Regions from separate parts of the Bradyrhizobium sp. 2S1 genome, predicted to be linked through region 1. Evidence: riboswitches for the same ligand, from Rfam matches in the RefSeq annotation. Region 1 holds a riboswitch; each other region holds the start of a gene.
What was found. Region 1 has a riboswitch for glycine ahead of HAP54_RS47075 (ABC transporter substrate-binding protein). Riboswitches for the same ligand answer to the same signal wherever they lie in the genome.
Positions count from the first base shown of each region.

Region 2: another riboswitch for glycine. It lies ahead of gcvT (glycine cleavage system aminomethyltransferase GcvT); the one in region 1 lies ahead of HAP54_RS47075 (ABC transporter substrate-binding protein).
Region 3: another riboswitch for glycine. It lies ahead of HAP54_RS29130 (D-amino acid dehydrogenase); the one in region 1 lies ahead of HAP54_RS47075 (ABC transporter substrate-binding protein).

Region 1 covers NZ_CP147717.1:9,910,722-9,918,188, reverse strand. The annotation lists gene HAP54_RS47090 (EF-hand domain-containing protein) at 1-750, shown strand, start outside; gene HAP54_RS47085 (P1 family peptidase) at 968-1,963, opposite strand; gene HAP54_RS47080 (GMC family oxidoreductase) at 2,057-3,616, opposite strand; gene HAP54_RS47075 (ABC transporter substrate-binding protein) at 3,767-5,377, opposite strand; glycine riboswitch at 5,643-5,759, opposite strand; glycine riboswitch at 5,763-5,872, opposite strand; gene HAP54_RS47070 (branched-chain amino acid ABC transporter substrate-binding protein) at 6,084-7,202, opposite strand; gene HAP54_RS47065 (ABC transporter ATP-binding protein) at 7,357-7,467, opposite strand, start outside.
Region 2 covers NZ_CP147717.1:10,014,262-10,021,728, forward strand. The annotation lists gene HAP54_RS47570 (cyclic nucleotide-gated ion channel) at 1-281, opposite strand, end outside; gene alaS (alanine--tRNA ligase) at 293-2,983, opposite strand; glycine riboswitch at 3,185-3,274, shown strand; gene gcvT (glycine cleavage system aminomethyltransferase GcvT) at 3,415-4,560, shown strand; gene gcvH (glycine cleavage system protein GcvH) at 4,581-4,946, shown strand; gene gcvP (aminomethyl-transferring glycine dehydrogenase) at 4,969-7,467, shown strand, end outside.
Region 3 covers NZ_CP147717.1:6,144,057-6,151,523, forward strand. The annotation lists gene HAP54_RS29125 (ArgE/DapE family deacylase) at 14-1,285, opposite strand; gene HAP54_RS29130 (D-amino acid dehydrogenase) at 1,634-2,941, opposite strand; glycine riboswitch at 3,007-3,122, opposite strand; glycine riboswitch at 3,126-3,232, opposite strand; partial or broken gene HAP54_RS29135 (M20/M25/M40 family metallo-hydrolase) at 3,325-4,448, opposite strand; gene HAP54_RS29140 (ABC transporter substrate-binding protein) at 4,714-6,333, shown strand; gene HAP54_RS29145 (IS1380-like element ISBdi2 family transposase) at 6,609-7,467, opposite strand, start outside.

The DNA.
Region 1 (7,467 bases):
AAGTCGACGGCGCAGACGGGCAGCTCCAGTTCGGGAAGTGCGTCGACCGGCCTGTTCGCGCCTGCGACCAGTACCTCGACGTCGGCCAGCACGAGCACCAGCACCGGATCGGGCTCTGGCTCGACGCAGATTTCGGCGGAGACGATGAGCGCACTGCTCGCCGCGCAGAGCCAGTCGCAGACCACGTCCTCCACCAGCACGACCCCGACCAGCCGGTCGAACGCACTGCAGGACCTGTTCTCGCAGATCGACGCCGACGGCAACGGCCAGATCACCAAGACGGAATTCGAGAATGCGCTCGGCGCCGGCGGCACCAACACCGCACAGGCCGACGACGTGTTCGCCAAGCTTGATGCCAACGGCGACGGCAGCGTCAGCCTCGACGAGATGTCGCAGGCGCTGCAGGGCCACAAGGGCGGCGGCCATCATCACCATCACGCGGGCGGCGCGACCGACGGATCCGGCTCCAGCAGCGGATCGAGCTCCGATCCCTTGATGCAGGCGCTCGACGGCGCAACCTCGACGTCGGTGACCAACAGCGACGGCTCGACTACGACGACGATGACCTATGCCGACGGCTCAAAGGTGTCGATGACATCGCCGGCGGCGGCCTCCAGCACCAGCAGCACGACCTCGTCCTCCGCCAGCAGCAGCGCGACCTCGTCCTACAATTTCATCGAGCAGCTGATCCAGCGCCAGTCGCAGGCGATCTCCGCGCAGGCGTCGTCGAGCGTATCGGTCAGCGCCTAAGGCGCTACCTTGTCTGATCCGATCTGACCGCGAGCTCCTTGCCTCGCCCCGCGTGCGGGAGAGGCCGGAACGCATCGTAAGATGCGTTCCGGGTGAGGGGGAGTCTCCGCGAACGTCACTGTCACCGTCTACGCGGCGGCAGCCCCTCACCCCAACCCTCTCCCCGCAAGAGCGGGGCGAGGGAGCGCACTGCCTTCGCGGTCCGACTTCAGATGATCTAGCCGAACCTGTCCCGCCAGCTCGGCAGCGCGCCGGGGAAGGGCAGGGCGGTGGCTGAATGGACACCGCGGGCGATCGCGCGCGCCACCGTGTTGGCCGCGATCGCACCGAGCCTGGTGAGCCCGAACAGCGGATCAATCGGCTTGGCGCCGGTCGCCGCGGCAAACACCACATCGCCGTCGAGCGGGGCGTGCACCGGATAGATCGCGCGCGCCATGCCGGTCTGCGCGATCATCGCAAGGCGCCGCGCCTGCGGCTTGGTCAGCTGCGCATCGGTCACGACCACGACCAGCGTGGTGTTCTCGGCGGCGGTTGCGTCCGCGCCGCCCTTCAGCCGCACCTTCAGCATGTCCGGCGTGAACGACGGCGGCAGGCCGCGCCCGCCGAACTCACCGTCGACCTCGAACGGCGCCGCCCAGAACCACGGGCCGCCGCCGACCGTCACGCTGCCGACCGCGTTGACCACCGCGAGCGCCGCGACCTTGACGCCGTCGTCGGTCACGTCAGACGCCGAGCCGAGGCCGCCTTTCAAATTGGCGGTGGTCGCGCCCATGCCGGCGCCGACGCTGCCGAGCTCGAAGCTGTCAGAGGCGGCGTTCGCCGCCGCGTAGCCGAGATCGCGATAGGGCGGAAAGCGTCCCCACGCCTTGTTGCCGCCGTTGAGCAGATCGAAGCAGATCGCACCCGGCACGATCGGGATCACCGCGTCGCGAATGCGAAAGCCCCGGCCGCGCTCGACAAGCCAGGCCTGCACGCCGCCGGCGGCGTCGAGCCCGAGCGCGGAGCCGCCCGACAGCGTGATGGCGTCGATCGCCTCCACGACGTTATGGGGCGACAAGAGAGCGTCCTCGCGGGTACCGGGGCCGCCGCCGCGGACATCGATCGAGGCCACCGCCGGCCGCTCGAACAGGATGGCGGTGACGCCCGAGGCGATCACCGCGTCGTCGGCATGGCCAACGCTGACGCCGGCAATATCGGTGAGAAGGTTTTTCACGATAGGTCCGTCCGCGTCTTGTCCGAGCTTTGGCTGGTCGAACCGGTATAGCAGCTGCGGCGGGCACGGCTAGAGGCGCGCTGACGGCCTCGTCTATGACCTCATCATCCGGGCGATGGCTTCGCCGATGACAACCGTTGTGAAGTGCGTATTGGCCCGGCAATCGGACGGCATGATCGATGCATCGGCGACCCGCAGGCCGCCGATGCCCTTCACCGTACCGTCGGGATTGACCACGCCCGCGGGATCGTTGACGCCGGCCATCCGGCAGCTGCCGGCTGCATGCTGGATATCGCCGGTTTCCCGTCGCAACACCGCTTCGAGCTCGGCCGTCGGCAAGGCCGCGGCGGCCGGCAGGGTCAGCTCGGTATCTCCGAGGCGGATCCACTCCGATATGCGGGCCAGCGCCGGCTGCGTGGCCAGGACGGCGAACCGCTTCACCGCATCGGTCATGCGCAGCATGTCGCGTGGATCGGCCAGCATGTTCTCCTCGACGATCGGATCGATCGTCGGATCGGGCGAAGCCAGCTTCAGCTGACCGCGCGAATAGGCGTTGAACAGTCCGGCGCCGATCGCGCCGGGATTTCCGATGCCGCGATGGTTGAACCCGATCATGATCATATCGCGCTTGCCGCCGTCGGCGAGACCGGATGAATAGGTCACGCAGCAATTGGTGTGACGCGCATCCGGATCGGTGGGCCGCAGATCCTCACGCAGCTGGATCGTCATGCGAAACAGCGGATGGTCGAAGAAGTTGCGGCCGACCGGCAGGTCACGCTCGACCGCGATCCCCATGGCTTGCAGCTCGTCCGCCGGGCCGATGCCCGATCGCAACAGGATCGCGGGGCTGTGGATGGCGCCGCCGCACAGCACGATCTCACGCGCGCCGATCTCGCTGGTGCCCTGGCCGTCGATATGAACGCGGACACCGGTCGCCTTGCCGTCGCGGATCATGACCCGGTCGACCAGCGCCTTGCCACGGATCTCCAGATTGGCGCGGCCGCGCGCCGGCTCGAGATAGCCTTCGTTGGTTGTGATGCGACGGCTGTTGCGGCTGTTGATCGGATAGCAGGCAACGCCTTCGCCATCCGGGCCGTTGACGTCGGCGCACCACGGATAGCCGCTGGCGAGAGCTGCATCGCGCAGGCCGCGATCAATCGGCCCCCACGTCTCCAGCGGCGCGCGATAGACCGGCAGCGGGCCGCCGCGTCCATGTCCGTTGGTGTCGCCGAATTCCTCATCGTCCTCGATCATCGAGAAAAACGGCATGATCTCGCGCGCGGACCAGCCGGTGCAGCCGAGCGCGGCCCATTCGTCGAAGGCATCCGCGACGCCGCGAATGGCGATCTGGCCGTTCATCATCGAGCTGCCGCCCAGCCCCTTGCCGCGCCAATAGAAGCGCGGCTCCTGGCCTGCGATGCGGCGGGTCAGAAGGTCGGGCCACTGCCATTTCTCCTGGAATTCCCGCTTGTGAATGATCGGAATCGGATTCGGCGTCCTGATTTCCCAGGGCGCTTCATCGGCCCGCCAGTCGAGGCCCGCTTCCAGCAGCAGCACCCGCCGCTTTCGATCTTCGGACAACCGGGCGGCAGTGGCCGCGCCGGCCGAGCCGCCGCCGACGACGATCACATCGTACTTGGTATCAGGTGACATGGCTTCAAACCTTGCTGTGTCGGAAAGTCCGCAGAAGGGACATCAGATTGCATCCCGACATTTTCGGAGATTTCCATTTGCATCGCACGGTGGAGGCTTCGGCCTGTCCCGGATAGCCGCCCGCGTCGATCAGGATCATGTGGGTTGAGATCACTCGGGCTTGTCGATGTTCCAGAACAGCGGCGTGGCCGGACCATCGAGCATGCCCGTCAGCTCCTTGTGCCACACACTCGGTGCAAAATACTGTCCCAGGGGAATGTAAGTCACCTGGTCGAGCGCGCGCGCTTGAATGTCGGCCGCGATCTTCTTCTGCGCTTCCGGCGAGCCGGCGCGCGCGAAGGCATCGCGGAGGCTCTCGATCTGCGCGTCGTCCGGCCAGCCGACCCAGCCGCCCTTGCGACCCCGGTTGTTCAGGGGAGCGCTGACGACGGGATTCATGATGTCGGCGATGCCCCAGTTGGTGAAGAACATGTTCCAGCCGCCGTCCTTCGGCGGCTTCTGGCTTGCAAGGACCATGTTCGTGGTCTGCCAGTCCATCGACTGGACCGTCACCTGAAAGCCGGCCTGGCGCAGCAACTGCGACGCGACGATGGGCTGGGTCTTGAGGGGCACCACATCGGTCGGCGCCAGCATCACGACAGGCGTGCCGTCGTAACCGGATTCGGCGAGCAGCTTCCTGGCCTCGGCCATGCCGCCGCCCTTGACGAGAGAGTCCGATCCGAGATCGGTAGCGAGCGGCGTGTCGCAGCCGAAAACGGCACCGCAAATCTTGTAGAGCTTCGGATCCCCGACCATGGCGTCGAGCACGTCCTTCTGGCTCAGTGCCATCATGGCGGCCCGGCGCACCTTGACGTTGTCGAATGGCGGATAAAGGAAATTCATCCGCCCGATGGTCTGGAAGCCGAGGCCGCTCAGAGGGCGCGACGTCAAATCCTTGTCGGCTTGCAGGATCGGCAGCATGTCGAATGACGGCCGTTCCAGGAAATCGATGTCGCCGGACTGAAGCGCGCTGGTTGCGGTCTGAACGTCGGGCATCGTGATCCATTCGACGCGATCGACCTTCACCACCTTGCCGCCCGAGGTCCAGCTTGGCGGCTCGGCGCGCGGCACATAGTCCTTGTTCTTCTCGTAGACGGCCTTCACGCCGGGCTGGAATTCCGCCGGGACGAACTTGAACGGACCCGAGCCGATCTGCTCGGGGATCGGCCGGTCCGACGGCGTGTCGGCAAGGCGCTTCGGCATCATGAACGGCACAAGCGTGGATGGTTTGCCGAGCGACTCCAGCACCAGGCCGTAGGGCTCCTTGAGTTTCAGTGTGATCGTCCTGGCATCGGGGGCTTCCAGGCTGGCGGTGAAGTCCATCAGCTTCTGGCCCATGCCGTCGACGGCAGCCCAGCGCTTCAATGAAGCGATGCAGTCTTCCGCAGTGACCGGCGTTCCGTCATGCCACTTCAGGCCGTCGCGCAGCGTGAACGTGTAGGTCAGCTTGTCGTCGGACACCTTCCAGTCCGCCATTTGCGGCCGGATCGTGAAGCTGGAGTCCATCGCCACCAGCGTGTCGTAGACCATGTAGCCGTGGTCGCGCGTGATATAGGCCGACGAAACGATCGGATCGAGCGCCCGCAGGTCGGAGTGCATCACCGCCCTGATCGTCTTGGCGTGAGACAGGCCCGGCCACGCCAGCGCCGTGGCGACAAGCAGCCCGCGTAACGCGGTCTTCCAGGACATCGGGGTGTTTTTGGCGCGCGGTGTGACTGACATCATTTTCCTCGGGTGAACGCTGAACGGACTTCGAGTGGTGTTGAAGAGCACGTCGGTTGAACGGAAACGGCTCGCCGGTGCGCGATGCCGTTTGTCATGGCGTCGAGACATCCGTCGAAGGCAGGGCAGTCGCGCGCTCGCGTCGCATGGATGGTCGTTGCGCCGGGGAGGCCGGCGCCGACGGGTGCAATGATGGGCATGTCTTGACGAGGCTCCCGGATGCCAGAGTCACCCCGACGCCGGCGTAAACCGGTGGAGGCGCCCCATCTGTCCCGGTACCTGAGAGCTTGATCCGCTGGAGCCCTTGCTCAATGCAATGGCGCGATGACGGATATCCCCTTCGGTGGACGCCGCATCAAGGATTCGGCGTCTCTCTCCAGATCGTCCTGACGACACGGTCCTTGTGCCTGAGAGTTTCCGGGGCGGTTGCTCCGTCGGCGCCGAACACGAAAACGAAGTGCTCGCTTTCGTTTCGATCTCTCCCGCATCGTCGCGTTGGACGCTCAAACGTTATTGTGCGCTCCAAAACCAGGCAAGATTAAACTTCAATCGTGACCTGCCCAGATCATATGCGTTCGATCTTGCGGGGCTCGTCGCTCCGTCAACTGCGGCAGATGCTCGCGCAATTCGGAAGGCGATCTGCGGAAACAACAACGCCCCGGCGAACCGGGGCGTTGTTCTCGGATTCAGATCAGATGCGAGGGGCTCAGGAGCCCTTCGGATTGATCTCGGTGTAATTGCCCTTGGCGTCCCACTTGTAGACGACGTAGTCGATCGCCTTGATGTCGCCCTTGGCGTCGAAGGCCATCTTGCCGAGCACGGTGTCCCACTGGCCGGCCTTGATCACGTCCATCACCTTCTTGGCGTCGGTCGAGCCGGCCTTGGCGACGGCCTGGGTCCACACCTGCATCGCGGCGTAGGTGTAGAGCGTGTAGCCCTCGGGGTCGATGTTCTTGGCCTTGAACTTCTCGACGATCGCCTTCGCGGTCGGCTTGTTGCGCGGGTCGGGGCCGAAGGTGAACAGGGTGCCTTCAGCGGCCGGGCCGGCGATCGAGGCGAACTCCTTGTCGTTCATGGCGTCGCCCGCCATCAGCACCGCCTGCAGGCCCTGGTCACGCATCTGGCGCAGGATCAGGCCGGCTTCCTGGTGGTAGCCGCCGACATAGACCAGATCGATGTTGTCGCGCTTCAGGCGCGAGACGATTGCGTTGAAGTCCTTGTCGCCCTTGTTGTAGGACTCGTTGACCTTCTCGGTGATGCCGGCCTTGTTGAGCACCTTCTTGGTCTCGTCGGCGAGGCCTTTGCCGTAGGTGGTCTTGTCGTTCAGGATCGCGATGTTCTTGCCCTTGTAGGCCTTCGCGATGTACTCGGCGGCGACGATGCCCTGCTGGTCGTCACGCCCGCAGACGCGCGCCACGTTCCAGAGCTTGCGCTCGGTGAACAGCGGGTTGGTCGAGGCCGGGGTGATCTGCAGCACGTTGGCGTCGGCATAGGCCTCGGAGGCCGGGATCGACGACGACGAGCAGAAATGGCCAGCCACGAACGGGATCTTCGAAGAGCCGATCTTTTCCGCGATCGAGCGCGCCTGCTTCGGATCGCAGGCGTCGTCATTGGATTCCAGCGCGAGCTTCTTGCCGAGCACGCCGCCGGCGGCGTTGATGTCGGCGACCGCCTGCTCGGCGCCGTTCTTCATCTGCCGGCCGAAAGCGGATTCGGAGCCCGTCATGGGGCCCGCGACTGCGATGGTGATGTCTTGCGCGAATGCGCTCGCCGATAATGCGAACGAAGCGCCCAATGCCAGGCCGATCAGCTTCAGTGATTTCATGAGACGTCCCTCGTGGTCGTTGCCTCTAGCGGAAGGGCCCGGCGCGCCGGGCCCCAAAACCGCGCGCATTCTCGGCTGATTTCGCGGCGAAGTCACCGGCAATTTTCAGGCAAATCGACGCTGCATCCGCCGCATCTTGCTGCTCGGGGCGGCGCTAGCCGCGGCGGCCGCCTTCCAGATAGGCGGCGCGGATCTCGGGGCGCTGCAGCAATTCGGCGCCTGTTCCGGCCAGCGTGATCAGGCCGTTGACCATGACATAGCCGCG
Region 2 (7,467 bases), 100 kb from region 1:
GAGCGGCCGACCACGCTCCAGAGCCGCGCGGCATATTCCAGCGCAAAGGCGATGACGGCGGCGATTTCGATCGCCGTGAACAGCCACCACAGCTGCGCATCGAACTCGGGCACCGATGCCAGGATCGCCGCCAGCACGTCGACACTGATGATCGCGATGACCAGCCGGACAAAGCGCGAGCCGACCGAATGCGGCAGGTGGTCCTGCTCGAGCAGCTCGTAGAGACGGTCGCGCAGCCCGGGATCGCTGATCGTGGGCTTGCCCGGAGCCGTCGCCACGATCAGCCTCTCCGTCAGGCGCCGGCCGATGCCTGTTGAGTCATCGCCTGCTCGATCGCCGACAGCGCCGCATCCGCCTTGGCGCCGTCGGGCCCGCCCGCCTGCGCCATGTCGGGCCGGCCGCCGCCGCCCTTGCCGCCGAGCGCCTCGGAGCCCTTGCGCACCAGCTCGACCGCGTTGAAGCGCGAGGTCAGATCGGCGGTAACACCGACCACGATGCCGGCCTTGCCGTCCTCGGTGACGCCGACGATCGCGACCACGCCCGAGCCGATCTGCTTCTTGCCGTCGTCGACGAGGCTCTTCAGGTCCTTGGTCTCGACGCCCTCGACCGCGCGGGCGAGCAGCTTGACGTTGCCGACCTCGCGCACGCCCGAGGCCGCGCCGTTCGACGACGCGCCGCCACCGCCCATCGCGAGCTTCTTGCGGGCGTCCGACAGGTCGCGCTCGAGCTTCTTGCGCTCTTCCATCAGCGCCGTGATGCGCGCCGGGACATCCTCGATCGTGGTGCGCAGCTCCTGCGCCGCGGTCTTGGCCAGCGCCATCGTGTCATTGGCGTGCCTGCGCGCATGGCGCCCGGTCAGTGCCTCGATGCGGCGCACGCCCGACGCCACCGCGCCCTCGCCGGTCACCGAGATCAGGCCGATATCGCCGGTGCGGCGGACATGGGTGCCGCCGCAAAGCTCGACCGACCAGCCGAGCACGTTCTGACCGTGCTCGCGGGCGCTCTTGCCCATCGAGACGACGCGGACCTCGTCGCCATATTTCTCGCCGAACAGCGCGCGAGCGCCGGCCTCGCGGGCGTCGTCGACCCCCATGATGCGGGTCGTCACCTCGTCATTCTCGAGCACGACGTCGTTGGCGATGTCCTCGACCCGGGCAAGCTCGTCCGGCGTAATCGGCTTCGGATGCACGAAGTCGAAGCGCAGCCGGTCCGGCGTGACCAGCGAGCCGCGCTGGGCGATGTGATCGCCGAGCACCTGGCGCAGCGCCTCATGCAAGAGGTGCGTCGCGGAGTGGTTGGCGCGGATCGACGAACGCCTCGCGTGATCGACCTCGAGCTGCAACGCGGTGCCGACGTTGAGCGTACCCTGCTCCACCGTGCCCAGATGCACGAACAGATCGCCTGCCTTCTTCTGCGTGTCGGTGACGCGGAACTTGACGCCGTCACGCGTAAGGATGCCGATGTCGCCGACCTGGCCGCCGGACTCCGCATAGAACGGGGTCTGGTTCAACACGATCGCGCCGCTCTCGCCGGTCTTGAGAGTGCCGGTCTCGGCGCCGTCCTTGACCAGTGCCGTCACCACGCCTTCCGCGCTCTCGGTCTCATAGCCGAGGAATTCGGTCGCACCGAGCTTCTCGCGCAGCGGAAACCAGATCGCTTCGGTCGTCGCCTCGCCCGAACCTGTCCAGGAGGCGCGCGCCTTGACGCGCTGCCGCTCCATCGCATCGGTGAACGCCGCCTGGTCGACGCTGATGCCGCGCGACTTCAGCGCGTCCTGCGTCAAATCCAACGGGAAGCCAAAGGTGTCGTACAGCGTGAACGCGGTGTCGCCGTCGAACATGTCGCCCTTCTTGAGGCCGGCGCTCTTCTCGTCGAGGATCGATAGGCCGCGCACCAGCGTCTTGCGGAAGCGCGTCTCTTCCAGCCGCAGCGTCTCCTCGATCAGGTTCTCCGCACGCACCAGGTCCGGATAGGCCTGGCCCATCTCGCGGACCAGCGCCCAGACCAGCCGATGCATCAGCGGCTCATGCGCGCCGAGCAATTGGGCATGGCGCATCGCACGGCGCATGATCCGGCGCAGCACGTAGCCGCGGCCCTCGTTCGACGGCAGCACGCCGTCGGCAATCAGGAACGCCGACGAGCGCAGATGGTCCGCGATAACCCGATACGACGCAACGGTCTGCTCGTTCGGACCGTGTCCGAGCGCGGATGCGGCCGCATCGATCAAATGGCGGAACAGATCGGTCTCGAACACGCTTTCGGCGCCTTGCAGGATCAAGGCCATGCGTTCCAGGCCCATGCCGGTGTCGATCGAGGGACGCGGCAGCGGCACGCGCTCCTCCTTCGTCACCTGGTCGAACTGCATGAACACCAGGTTCCAGAACTCGAGGAAGCGATCGCCGTCCTCCTCCGGACTGCCCGGAGGTCCGCCCCAGATATGCTCGCCGCGGTCGATGAAGATCTCGGAGCACGGACCGCACGGCCCGGTATCGCCCGCCGCCCAGAAATTGTCCGACGTCGCGATGCGGATGATGCGGTCGTCCGAGAAGCCGGCGATCTTCTTCCAATGGCCCGCCGCCTCGTCGTCGTCGTGGTAGATGGTGACGAGCAGCTTGTCCTTCTTCAGCCCGAAATCCTTGGTGACCAGGTTCCAGGCGAGCTCGATCGCGCGCTCCTTGAAGTAATCGCCGAACGAGAAGTTGCCGAGCATCTCGAAGAAGGTGAGATGGCGCGCGGTGTACCCGACATTGTCGAGGTCGTTATGCTTGCCGCCGGCGCGCACGCATTTCTGCGCGGTGGTCGCGCGCTGATAGGAACGCTTCTCGACGCCGGTGAAGACGTTCTTGAACTGCACCATGCCGGCCGCCGTGAACATCAGGGTCGGGTCGTTGCGCGGCACCAGCGGCGACGACGGCACGATTTCGTGGCCGTTCGCCTTGAAGTAGTTCAGAAAAGTCGCCCTGATGTCGTTGACACTGCTCATGTTCATCCAATCGGAAATAGGGGCCGGTCAGCCGCAAAAAGGCGTCATTTCCGGCCGAACGCTTTTAGACAAGGCCAGCTGCGGTGTCCAGAAACTGTGCAGGCGGATCATGGGCTTGCCGCGGCAGCACAAAGCCCATTGGATAGTTGCTGCGGCTGCGTTGACAGTCTTGGTGGCGCCGTGTTTTCTACCTACCTATAGCTAAGTCACGTCGGGAGAGACCGGCCTTGCGCCGGCGCCGAAGGAGCAACCGCCCCGGAAACTCTCAGGCAAAAGGACCGCGTGACGTCTGACATCTGGAAAGAGGCGCTGGGGTCATCCCCGATGCGTCCGCCGACGGGATAATACTCTCAGGCACAGCGACAGATGGGGCTTTCTGCAGGTTTCTCAAGGGGAAATAGGTCCCCTGCGGGAACCGCGAGGGCCCTGTGATGCTTGCGCGCGAAACTTCCCCGCTGAAACAGACCCCGTTGCACGCGCTGCACCTGGCGCGCGGCGCCAAGATGGTGCTGTTCGCCGGCTATAACATGCCGGTGCAATACACCGCCGGCGTGCTCAAGGAGCACTTGCACACCCGCAGCAACGCCGGCCTGTTCGACGTGTCCCACATGGGCCAGCTCGCGCTGAAGCCCAAATCCGGCAAGGTCACTGATGCAGCGCTCGCGCTGGAAAAACTGGTGCCGCAGGACATTGTCGGCATCGCGCCGGGACGGCAGCGCTACGCCCAATTCACCAATGACGACGGCGGGCTGCTCGACGATTTGATGGTCGCGAATTTCGGCGATCATTTGTTCCTGGTGGTGAACGCCGCCTGCAAGGCCGAGGACGAGGCGCATCTGCGCGCGCATCTCTCCGACGCCTGCGAAATCGTGTCGCTGGCCGACCGCGCGCTGATCGCGCTGCAGGGGCCGACAGCCGAATCGGCGCTGGCGAAACTTTGTGCAGATGTCAGTTCGATGAAATTCATGGACGCCGGCCCGCGCCGCGTCGCCGATATCGACTGTTTCGTCTCGCGCTCCGGCTATACCGGCGAGGACGGTTTTGAGATTTCGGTGCCGGCGGACAAGGCCGAAGCCCTGGTCACGGCGTTGCTGGACAATCCCGACGTGCTGCCGATCGGGCTCGGCGCGCGCGACAGCCTGCGGCTCGAAGCCGGGCTCTGCCTCTATGGCCACGATATCGACACCACGACGACGCCAGTCGAAGGCGCGCTGGAATGGTCGGTGCAGAAGGTGCGCCGCAGCGGCGGCGCCCGTGCCGGCGGTTTTCCGGGCGCCGACAAGATCCTCGCCCAATTCGCGCAAGGTGCCTCCCGCCGCCGTGTCGGCTTGAAGCCTGACGGCCGCGCACCGGTGCGCGAAGGTGCAGCCCTGTTCGCCGATCCGACCTCCACCGAGCCAATCGGCAAGGTGACGTCGGGCGGCTTCGGCCCGAGCCTCAATGCCCCCGTTGCGATGGGCTATCTGCCGACCTCGCTTTCCGCGCTCGACACCACCGTTTTCGCCGAGGTGCGCGGCCAGCGACTGCCGCTGAAGGTCGCCGCCACGCCCTTCGTTCCCAATACCTACAAACGCTAGACGCCAAAGGATCGATCCCCATGACGACGCTGTACACGTCCGACCACGAATGGCTCCGCATCGACGGCGACGTCGCCACGATCGGGATCACCGACTACGCGCAATCGCAGCTCGGCGACGTCGTGTTCGTCGAACTACCCAAGGTCGGCCGCAGCCTGAAGAAGGCCGAGGCCGCCGCCGTCGTCGAATCCGTCAAGGCCGCCTCCGACGTCTACGCGCCGATCACCGGCGAGGTGATCGAGGTCAACGAAGAACTCGCGGCCGAGCCCGCGCTGGTCAATTCGGATGCCGGCGGCAAGGCCTGGTTCTTCAAGCTGAAGATATCAGACAAGAGCGAGCTCGGCGGCCTGATGGATGAGGCCGCCTACGCCGCCCACACCGCCTGAGGATCAGCCCGAGGATCAAGCCATGAACGCGCCCTTCAAGCCGATCAACGAAGCCGCCACCGATTTCGTCCGCCGCCACATCGGACCGTCGCCGCGCGACGTCACCGCGATGCTGGAGACGGTCGGCGCTGCGAGCCTGCAGGCACTGATGAACGAGACGCTGCCGGCGTCGATCCGCCAGAAGGCGCCGCTCGATCTCGGCCGCGCGCTGAGCGAGACCGAGGCGCTTTCGCATATGAGCGAGCTCGCCGCGCAGAACCAGGTGTTCACCTCGCTGATCGGCCAGGGCTATTCCGGCACCATCCTGCCCGCGGTGATCCAGCGCAATATCCTGGAGAACCCGGCCTGGTACACCGCCTATACGCCGTACCAGCCGGAGATCAGCCAGGGCCGGCTCGAAGCGCTGTTCAACTTCCAGACCATGGTCTGCGACCTCACAGGCCTCGACGTCGCCAACGCTTCGCTGCTCGACGAGGCGACCGCGGCGGCCGAAGCGATGGCGCTCGCCGAGCGCCACTCGCAGGTCAAGGCGAAGGTGTTCTTCGTCGACAAGGAGGTGCATCCGCAGACGCTTGCCGTGATGCGCACGCGCGCCGCGCCCTTGGGCTGGGCACTGGTCGTCGGCGATCCCCTGACCGAACTCGACAAGGCCGACGTGCTCGGCGCGCTGCTGCAACATCCGGGCACATCAGGCGCGGTGCGCGACCTCAGGCCTGCGATCGCGTCGCTGCGCGCCAAGGGCGCGCTTGCGATCGTGGCGGCGGACCTGCTGTCGCTGACGCTGCTCACCTCGCCCGGCGAGCTCGGCGCCGACATCGCGATCGGCTCGGCGCAGCGGTTTGGCGTGCCGATGGGTTATGGCGGGCCGCACGCCGCCTACATGGCAGTGCGTGACACGCTGAAGCGCTCGCTGCCCGGCCGCATCGTCGGCCTGTCGGTGGATTCCCGCGGCGCGCCGGCCTATCGCCTGGCGCTGCAGACCCGCGAGCAGCACATCCGCCGCGAGAAGGCGACCTCGAACATCTGCACCGCGCAGGTGCTGCTCGCCGTGATCGCCTCGATGTATGCGGTCTATCACGGCCCCGAGGGCCTGACCCATATCGCACGCAGCGTGCATCGCCGCGCCACCGTGCTTGCCGCAGGCCTGCGCAAGCTCGGCTTTGCGCCTGTGAGCGAAGCGTTCTTCGACACCGTGACCGTCGAAGTCGGTGCGAAGCAGATCGAGCTGGTCTCCCGCGCGCTGGCGGAGCGGATCAATCTGCGCATCGGGGCGCCCACGCTCGGCATCGCGCTCGACGAGACCACGACGCCGGAGACCGTCGAGGCGGTGTGGCGCGTGTTCGGCGGCAAGCTCAGCTATGCCGAGATCGAGGCGGCCGCACGCGAGGCGCTGCCGAAGGAGCTGCGGCGCAGCAGCGCCTTCCTGACCCATCCGGTGTTCAACACCCACCGCTCGGAGACCGAGCTGCTGCGCTACATGCGCAAGCTCAGCGATCGTGACCTGGCGCTCGACCGCGCCATGATCCCGCTCGGCTCCTGCACCATGAAGCTCAACGCCACCACCGAGATGATCCCGCTGACCTGGCCGGCGTTCGGCAATCTGCATCCGTTCGCGCCGGCGGATCAGGCCAAGGGCTATCACGCGCTGTTCCAGCGGCTCGAGCAGTGGCTGTGCGACATCACCGGCTATGACGCGGTCTCGCTGCAGCCGAACTCCGGCGCGCAGGGCGAATATGCCGGGCTTCTCGCCATCCGCGGCTATCATCTCGCGCGCGGCGAGCCGCATCGCAAGGTGTGCCTGATCCCCTCCTCCGCGCACGGCACCAATCCGGCCTCGGCCGCGATGGTCGGCATGGACGTCGTGGTGGTGGCCTGCGATGCGCGCGGCGACGTCGATGTCGAGGACCTTCGCGCCAAGGCGGAGAAGCATTCGAAAGACCTCGCCGCGGTCATGATCACCTATCCGTCGACCCACGGCGTGTTCGAGGAGCATATCAGCGAGATCTGCGACATCGTGCATGCGCATGGCGGACAGGTCTATCTCGACGGCGCCAACATGAATGCACAGGTCGGGCTGTCCCGGCCCGGCGATTACGGCGCCGATGTCAGCCATCTCAATTTGCACAAGACCTTCTGCATCCCGCATGGCGGCGGCGGCCCCGGCATGGGCCCGATCGGCGTCAAGGCGCATCTGGCGCCCTATTTGCCGGGCCATCCCGCAACCGACGGCACGGTTGCGCACGCCATCGGCCCGGTGTCGGCCGCGCCGTTCGGTTCGGCGTCGATCCTGACCATCTCCTACATCTACATCCTGATGATGGGCGGCGAAGGGCTGACGCGCGCGACCGAGATCGCGATCCTCAATGCGAATTACATCGCGGCACGGCTGCAGCCGCATTTCCCGGTGCTGTATCGCAACGTCCGCGGCCGCGTCGCGCATGAGTGCATCGTCGATCCGCGGGCGCTGAAGACGACCAGCGGCGTTACCGTGGACGACATCGCCAAGCGGCTGATCGACTAC
Region 3 (7,467 bases), 3.8 Mb from region 1:
ACCACAAGTCGATTCACGCTCTCATCGCGCCGCACCAGTTGGCGACGAACAATGCGATGCTCTGCGTTGTCTTGCGAAGGCTGTCGAGCTCGACGCGTTCGTTGAACGCATGCGGGCCGATGCCGTAAGGACCATAGCAAAGGGCAGGGATGCCATAGTCGACGCAATAGTAGCGGGTGTCGTTGACGGCGGTAGACAGGCGCTCCTGCATTGGAGCCTGGAAGACGGAATGATGGGCGGCCGACAGAGCTGCTTCCGCTTCGCTGCCAGGCTCGCACACCGCCGGGTCCGCCTGAAAACCACTCCACACGAGCTCAGCCGGATTGTCGGACAGGAAGTCGTCGGCCTTGTGCGCCTCGGCCAGGCATTCCTCGATGCCACGCATCGCCTCTCGCGGTGTCTCGCCCGGCAGCAGACCGAGCCGGCAATCCAGCTCGCACCACGCCGCGGTCGAACTGGCCCAATCGCCGCCTTTGATGATCCCGACATTGAACTTGATCGGATTCTTGACGGTGCGGAACCAGCTGTTGTCGAGCGCCCGGGCATTGAGCGTTTTGGTGTAATCCTGGAACGCGCGCACCAGATGCATCGCCGACAGGATGGCGCTCGTACCCGCCTCGGAATAGGCGACATGCACCGGCGTGCCGCGCACGCGCAGGCGAAACCAGATGGCGCCGACCTGGGCGCGCGTCAGCGTGTGTCCGGTCGGTTCGGGAATAAGGCAGGCGTCGGCGCGATAGCCGCGCATCAGAGTGGACAATGCGCCGTTGCCGGTGCTCTCTTCCTCGGTCACGGTCTGCAGATGGACGCGCCCGCCCGGGGCATAGCCGGCGTCTCTGATAGCATCGAGCGCGAAGATCATTGCCGAGACACCGGCCTTCATGTCTTGCGCGCCACGCCCGAACATCCAGCCGTCGCGCACGGCGCCTGCGAACGGCGGCTGGTCCCAGAGGTCAGCGGGCCCCTCCGGCACCACGTCGATATGACCTTGCAAGATCAGGCTACGCCCGCTGCCTTTGCTGTTCTTCGTCGCAACAACCTGCTGCGATCCGGCAAGATCGATGCCGTCCATTGGCGCAGCCTTCGGATGGCTCATCAGATTGACGTCCGCAAGGCTGAACACATCGACGTCGTAGCGGCGCTTTGCGAACTGCTCGGCCAGCCAAAGTTGTTGCGGCGCTTCCTGTCCGCGCAAGCTGCGGAACTGCACCATGCGCGACAGGAACGCGATCTGATCGTCGAAGTTTCGGTCGACGGCCGCGCACAGCTCTGCGGCAATCTGAATCCGGCTTGGTCAACGTCTCAGTTGTCATGTCGTGCCTTTCGTGGAGCCCTGTGCAGAAGGCTGAGCGTTGACTGTTTTGGAAAGGCGGCGCACGCAGTCGGTGCGCGTGCCGGTGGCGCGGTTACGCATCGGTCCGCCGAAGAGATCGCTGCCGGCATCCATGTCGTTCAGGATTCCGCGCCGGACCGCAATGTCATGCGTGCTCACCACCCCAATGCGCATTGTCCCCTCCCGCGATGAAGCGCTTTTTCCCATTGTGACGCTAGTTCCTATCACGCGGCGCTTCTCAGCGAATTCCGACTTGGCCATACGCAAATACGCTCATATTCTTCCTCTTCGGCCGGGTAATTAGGGGAAAGCTGCGCGGGTGGTCTCGGTCGTATCGACCTGCGACGGCACCATTGAAGGCGTGTCGAGGTCGCTCCAATCATCGATCGCCCCTGCTACCATCTGCGCCGTCGCGGCCGAGAGCGTCCAGCCGAGATGACCGTGGCCCGTATTGTAGAACACGCCCGGAATCCGTCCGGCGCGAACCACCGGCATCATGTTCGGCATCATCGGGCGCAGGCCCGCCCATGGCACGATCTTCGAGGTGTCGATCCCGGGGAAATGCTGTCGCACCCAGTCCACCAGCGGCTGGATCCGGTCGGCGCGAATGTCGCGGTTGAAGCCGTTGAACTCGGCGGTGCCGGCGACGCGGAAGCGGTCGGCGCCGAGCCGGCTGGTGACGATTTTCGCAGCTTCATCGAGCAGGCTGACGGTCGGCGCAGCGTCGCGGCTTTGCGGCGCATCGAGCTGCACGGTGATCGAATAACCCTTCACCGGATAGACATTGACGCGGTCGTTCAGCATGCCAGCGAAGTGACGGCTCGCCACCCCGGCGCAGATGACGATGCCATCGGCCTGCAACTCATGCTGCGTCGCGACGTCAGCATCATGCGAAGCGGCTTCGTTCCAACTGACGCGGAAGCCGTCGTCGCCTCGCGCGATCGCATCGACATCGGCTTCGTGGATGAAGCTCGCGCCGCGGCGGATGCAGGCGTCGGCAAGTCCGCGGGTGAACTTGTGGATATCGCCGGTCGCGTCCGACGGCGTGAAGAAGCCGCCATAGCAGGCCGTCTGCAGCGCAGGTTCGATTGTGCGGATTTCGTCAGGGGTCACCGGCCGGCGGTCGAGCCCGCCTTGCTGCAGCAGCGTGTTGACCCGCAGGCCCGCTTCGAAGCCGGCCTTGTCGTGATAGACGTGCAGGATGCCGCGGCGTTCGAGATCGAAGGCGATGTTCTCGCGCTGTGCGATCGAGAAAAGATGTTTGCGCGCTTCGATGGCGAGCCGCGTGGTCTCGATGGTGTTGCTGCGATAGCGGCCGATGTGGCCGACGAACTCGCCGATCCAGGAATATTTGTGCCAGCTCGGCTTCGGGTTCATCAAGAGCGGCGCGTCGCTTCTGAGCATCCAGCGCAGCCCCTTGAGAATGGTCGCGGCGCTGTTCCAGACTTCCGCGTTGCTGGCGGAGAGCTGTCCGCCATTGGCGAACGAGGTTTCCATCGCGGCGTAGCGATGCCTGTCGAGGACAGTCACCCGGTAGCCGCGTTCGAGCAGGGCATAGGCCGTCGTCACGCCGGTGATGCCGGCGCCAATGATCGCAATGTGAGGCATGATAGTCTTCAGGCTCCCGTGGGTTAGAGTCGCCGAACCACCGGTGAAACCGGCATCGGCGCCCCATCTGTCACGGTACCTGAGAGCTTGATCCGCATCGGGCCGCAGCCCAATAGCGAACTATCCCCTTCGGTGGACGTCATGGCCCTTGATGTGCGGCCATATTCGTCTCTCTCCAGATCGTCCTGACGATACAGTCCTTTTGCCTGAGAGTTTCCGGGGCGGTTGCTCCGTCGGCGCCGAAGCCAACAACACGCATGTTGTTGCTCCGATCTCTCCCGCATCGTCGTGTTGGACGGCCGGACCGTAGGCGAAGCCTGAAAATTGGACAAGGCTAAATTTCGATCCGGCAGTGCCAACGTGTTGTGCAGTGCAAATCGATGTCAGTCCAGCGTCGCCAGCAGTGCCGCCATCAGGCGGCCGCGTTCGGCGAGGCTGTCGACCTCGATATGTTCGTTGAGCGTATGCGCGTCTGCGCCGCGAACGCCGAGGCCGTCGAGCGTGGGGATGCCCATCGCACCGGTGAAGTTGCCGTCCGAGCCGCCGCCGGCGCTGCCATGCGGCAGATCGAGGCCCATCGCCGCCGCGAGGCCCTTTGCCTTTTCATAGAGCGCCATGGTGCCGGCATCCGGCTCCCACACCGGGCGGGTGACGCCGCGCGTCACCTTGAATGTCACGTCGTTGGCGGTGCCGGACAGCGCCAGCATGCGCTCGACGCCGCGGTCGAGATCGGCCTGGCGCTTGGCCATGCTGAGCGCTTCGCCGGTGCAGGTCGTCGCAACGCAATTGACCCATTGGCCGCCATGCACGATGCCGACCGAGAACGTGCAGTCCTCGGTGGTCATGCCGTCGATGGCGATGATCTGCCGGGCCATCTCGCGGATCGGCCCGACGACAGCGTCGCGCCGGCGTGGCTCGGCTTGCCTGTTGCTTCCAGATTGAAGCGCGCGATCGCGTAGCGACCGGTGACGACGCCGTTGTTCGGACGGCCGGGCTCCGGCACCAGCACATATTTGTTGCGCGCGGCTTCCGCCTCGATGATGTCGCGCGTCGACGGCGTGCCGACCTCTTCATCGGGGGTGAACAGCACCGTGATCGGCAGCGGTGTCGTGAAGGAGGCGCGCGCCAATTGCCGGATCGCCTCGACCGACAGATAGTTGCCGCCCTTCATGTCGAAGATGCCGGGCCCGAAACACTTGTTGCCTTCGCGCCGCCACTTCAGCTTCTCGATGGTGCCGACCGGGTGCACGGTGTCCAGATGGCCTGATATCAGGATGCCGGGCTGGCCTTGCTTCGGATGAGGAAAACGGGCGCGGACGCAGCCGGCAAAGCCCTGGCGACCGGCGATGCGCTCGATCGTCGCACCCATGATCGCCATCTCGCGTGCGGCAAGGTCGAGCATGCGTTCGACTGCCGCCGAATCCCAGGTCGGGCTCCCGCACTCCACCCAGCTACGCAGGCCCTGCAGCATTGTTTCGGAATCAAAGGGAAGATTGGCTGGGTTCATCGTTTTTCTCTCTTGTTGTTTTGATCGCGCCGGCATCGCGCGCGCGTTACGAAAATCTCAGCCGACGAATTTGTAAAGCCAAAATCTGGCGCGCGGCCTCATTCGTTTGTGTACGTCCGATCCCGCCCGAAACCGATTGACGCGCATTGCGCTTGGTGCAAGTCTCGATTTCACAAGCCATACAGCATGTTAGTTCGCCTAAATAACGAACCGCATGCATAACGAATAAGCCGGCTTTGACCAGTTTCACGTCAGGAGAGATTGCATGTTCCCTATCTCGCGTTGGAAGCACCGCACGCTTGCGGCTGCGTTGACGGCGCTTGCACTGTCGTTCGCGCCGCAGGAATTGTCATTTGCACCGCAGGCGATGGCTGCGGGCAAGACCATCACCGCGGTGATGCACTCGGATCTCCGCGTCATCGATCCGATCATGACCACCGCCTACATCACCCGCGATCATGGCTACATGATCTATGACACGCTGCTGGCGACGGATTCCAACTTCAAGATCCAGCCGCAGATGGCGGACTGGAAGGTCTCCGACGACAAGCTGACATACACGTTCACGCTGCGCGACGGCCTGAAGTGGCATGACGGTGCGCCGGTCACCGCGGAAGACTGCGTCGCCTCGCTGCAGCGCTGGGGCAAGGTCGACGGCATGGGCCAGAAGCTGATGGACTTCGTCGCGAGCCTGGAGGCGACCGACGCCAAGACCATCACGCTGAAGCTGAAGGAGCCTTACGGCCTCGTGCTCGAATCGATCGGCAAGCCGTCGTCGCGCGTGCCGTTCATGATGCCGAAGCGTCTCGCCGAGACGCCGCCGGACAAGCCGATCCCGGAACAGATCGGCTCCGGGCCGTTCAAATTCGTGCAGGCGGAATTCCAGCCGGGCGTGAAGGCGGTGTACGAGAAGAACAAGGACTACGTGCCGCGCAAGGAGCCGGCGAGCTGGACCGCAGGCGGCAAGGTCGTCAAGGTCGACCGCGTCGAGTGGGTCACGATGGCTGACGCGCAGACCGCGGTGAACGCGCTGCAGTCCGGCGACATCGATTTCATGGAGAACCTTCCGTTCGACATGCTGCCGGTGCTCGAAGCCAATCCGGATCTCAAGATCGACGTCCTGAACAAGTTCGGCTTCCAGACCCTTGGTCGCATGAACTTCCTCTATCCGCCGTTCGACAATCCGAAGGTGCGCCGCGCCGCGTTCCTGGCGATGAACCAGAAGGACGTGCTCGACGCGCTGGTCGGCAATGCGAAGTACCAGAAGATTTGCGGCGCCTTCTTCGTCTGCGGTACGCCGCTGGAGACCGACGTCGGTGCCGAAACGCTGGTGAAGGGCAACGGCATGGCGGAAGCCAAGAAGGCGCTTGCCGCGTCCGGCTATGACGGCACGCCCGTCGTCATCATGGGGCCGGGCGATGTGACCACGCTGAAGGCCCAGCCGATCGTCGTGGCGCAGCAGTTGCGCGATGCCGGCTTCAAGGTGGATTTCCAGGCCACCGATTGGCAGACCGTCGTGACCCGCCGCGCCAGCCAGAAGTCGCCGAAGGAAGGCGGCTGGAACATGTTCTTCACCAACTGGGTCGCAGCCGACGTCGCCGATCCGATCGTCAACGCGTCGATCTCCGGCCGTGGCAAGAACGGCGGCTGGTTCGGCTGGGCCGAGGATCCGAAGATCGAGGAGCTGCGCGACAAGTTCGCGCGCGCTGGCTCGGCCGAGGAAAAGAAGAAGATCGCCGCTGACATCCAGACCGAGGCCTACGATCAGGTGATCTACATCCCGCTCGGTCAGTACACGGTTCCAAGCGCCTGGCGGAAGTCGCTGACCGGCGTGCTCGACGGTCCGGCGACGCCGATCTTCTGGAATATCGACAAGTCCGAGTAGGGGTGCAGTCTTACTCACGACGAATGGCCGGGCGTTGTCCCGGCCATTTTCGTTTTGAGCTCGCGCCTCTAGAGCTTCGGTTCTGATTGAATCAGAACCGAAGCTCTAGCCCGTCCTATTCGTGAGAGTGCTTTTTTTAGTCCGATTGATGTGGCCGCACATCTGCTCTGACGAGGCGCGCGGGATTGCCTTCGGCTTTTCACCGCCTGACGACCCGTACTTTGCAACGCGCTTGAGGGATGGGTTGGGCGAACGGGGGGCGGACGCCCCGCCGGTCAAGGACCGAGCGGCAGCAGCGCGCCTGGCAAGCCGCGGATCAGGTCGGCTTCGGGACATGCCGCGGCAAACGCAAGGCGAATGCGGCTCGTGGTCTCGACGACACGGGCAGCGAGTTTCAAGAGACGAAGACGCAGCGTCGCGAACTCGGCTGTGGCCAATTCCCGGGCTTTGGGAATCGCGTCGCGCACGGTCAGCATCAGCCAATAAGCGGCGGTGTGGAGAACGAGGCGGACTTGATTGGCGAGCGCCGAACGGCAGCTGGTGCGATCGGAGGCGAGCTGTGTCTTATGCAGCTTGATCAGATTCTCGGCTTGGCCGCGCGCGCAATACAGGCTGTCGTAGATCCACTCGGCCGAGCCGACATCGAGGCTGGTGACGACGAAACGGATGTCGAGGCCGAGCATCGTCGCCTCAATACGGGCGACGGTACGCCGTTCGCGATCCCAGGACTTGGCCTTGTGGCGCGTCTCGGTATAGCCACGCAGAACCGGCAGGTTCTCGATGGCGCGTCGCGTGCGGATGTCGTCGGCGGCCTCGTCGAGTTTTCTGGCGAGCGGCTTGGTGCCGGACAGACCGAAGATGTAGTCGATGCCGTTGGTCTCGCACCACGCCATTGCCTCCGGCCGGGCATAGTGCCCGTCGCCACGGAACGTAATTCGCGTGTTGTGCCACCGCGTCCGGATATGCCGTATCAGGCGGCGCAGATGGGCACGCACCTCGACGCCGCCCGGCGTCTTGCCGGGCCGCAACACGACCGCCACGGGCCGGCTCTTCTCCGTGTCGTAGACGTGGATCGGCAGGAAGCAGCGTTCGTCATAATGAGCGTTGAACAGCGAGAGCTGCTGATGGCCGTGG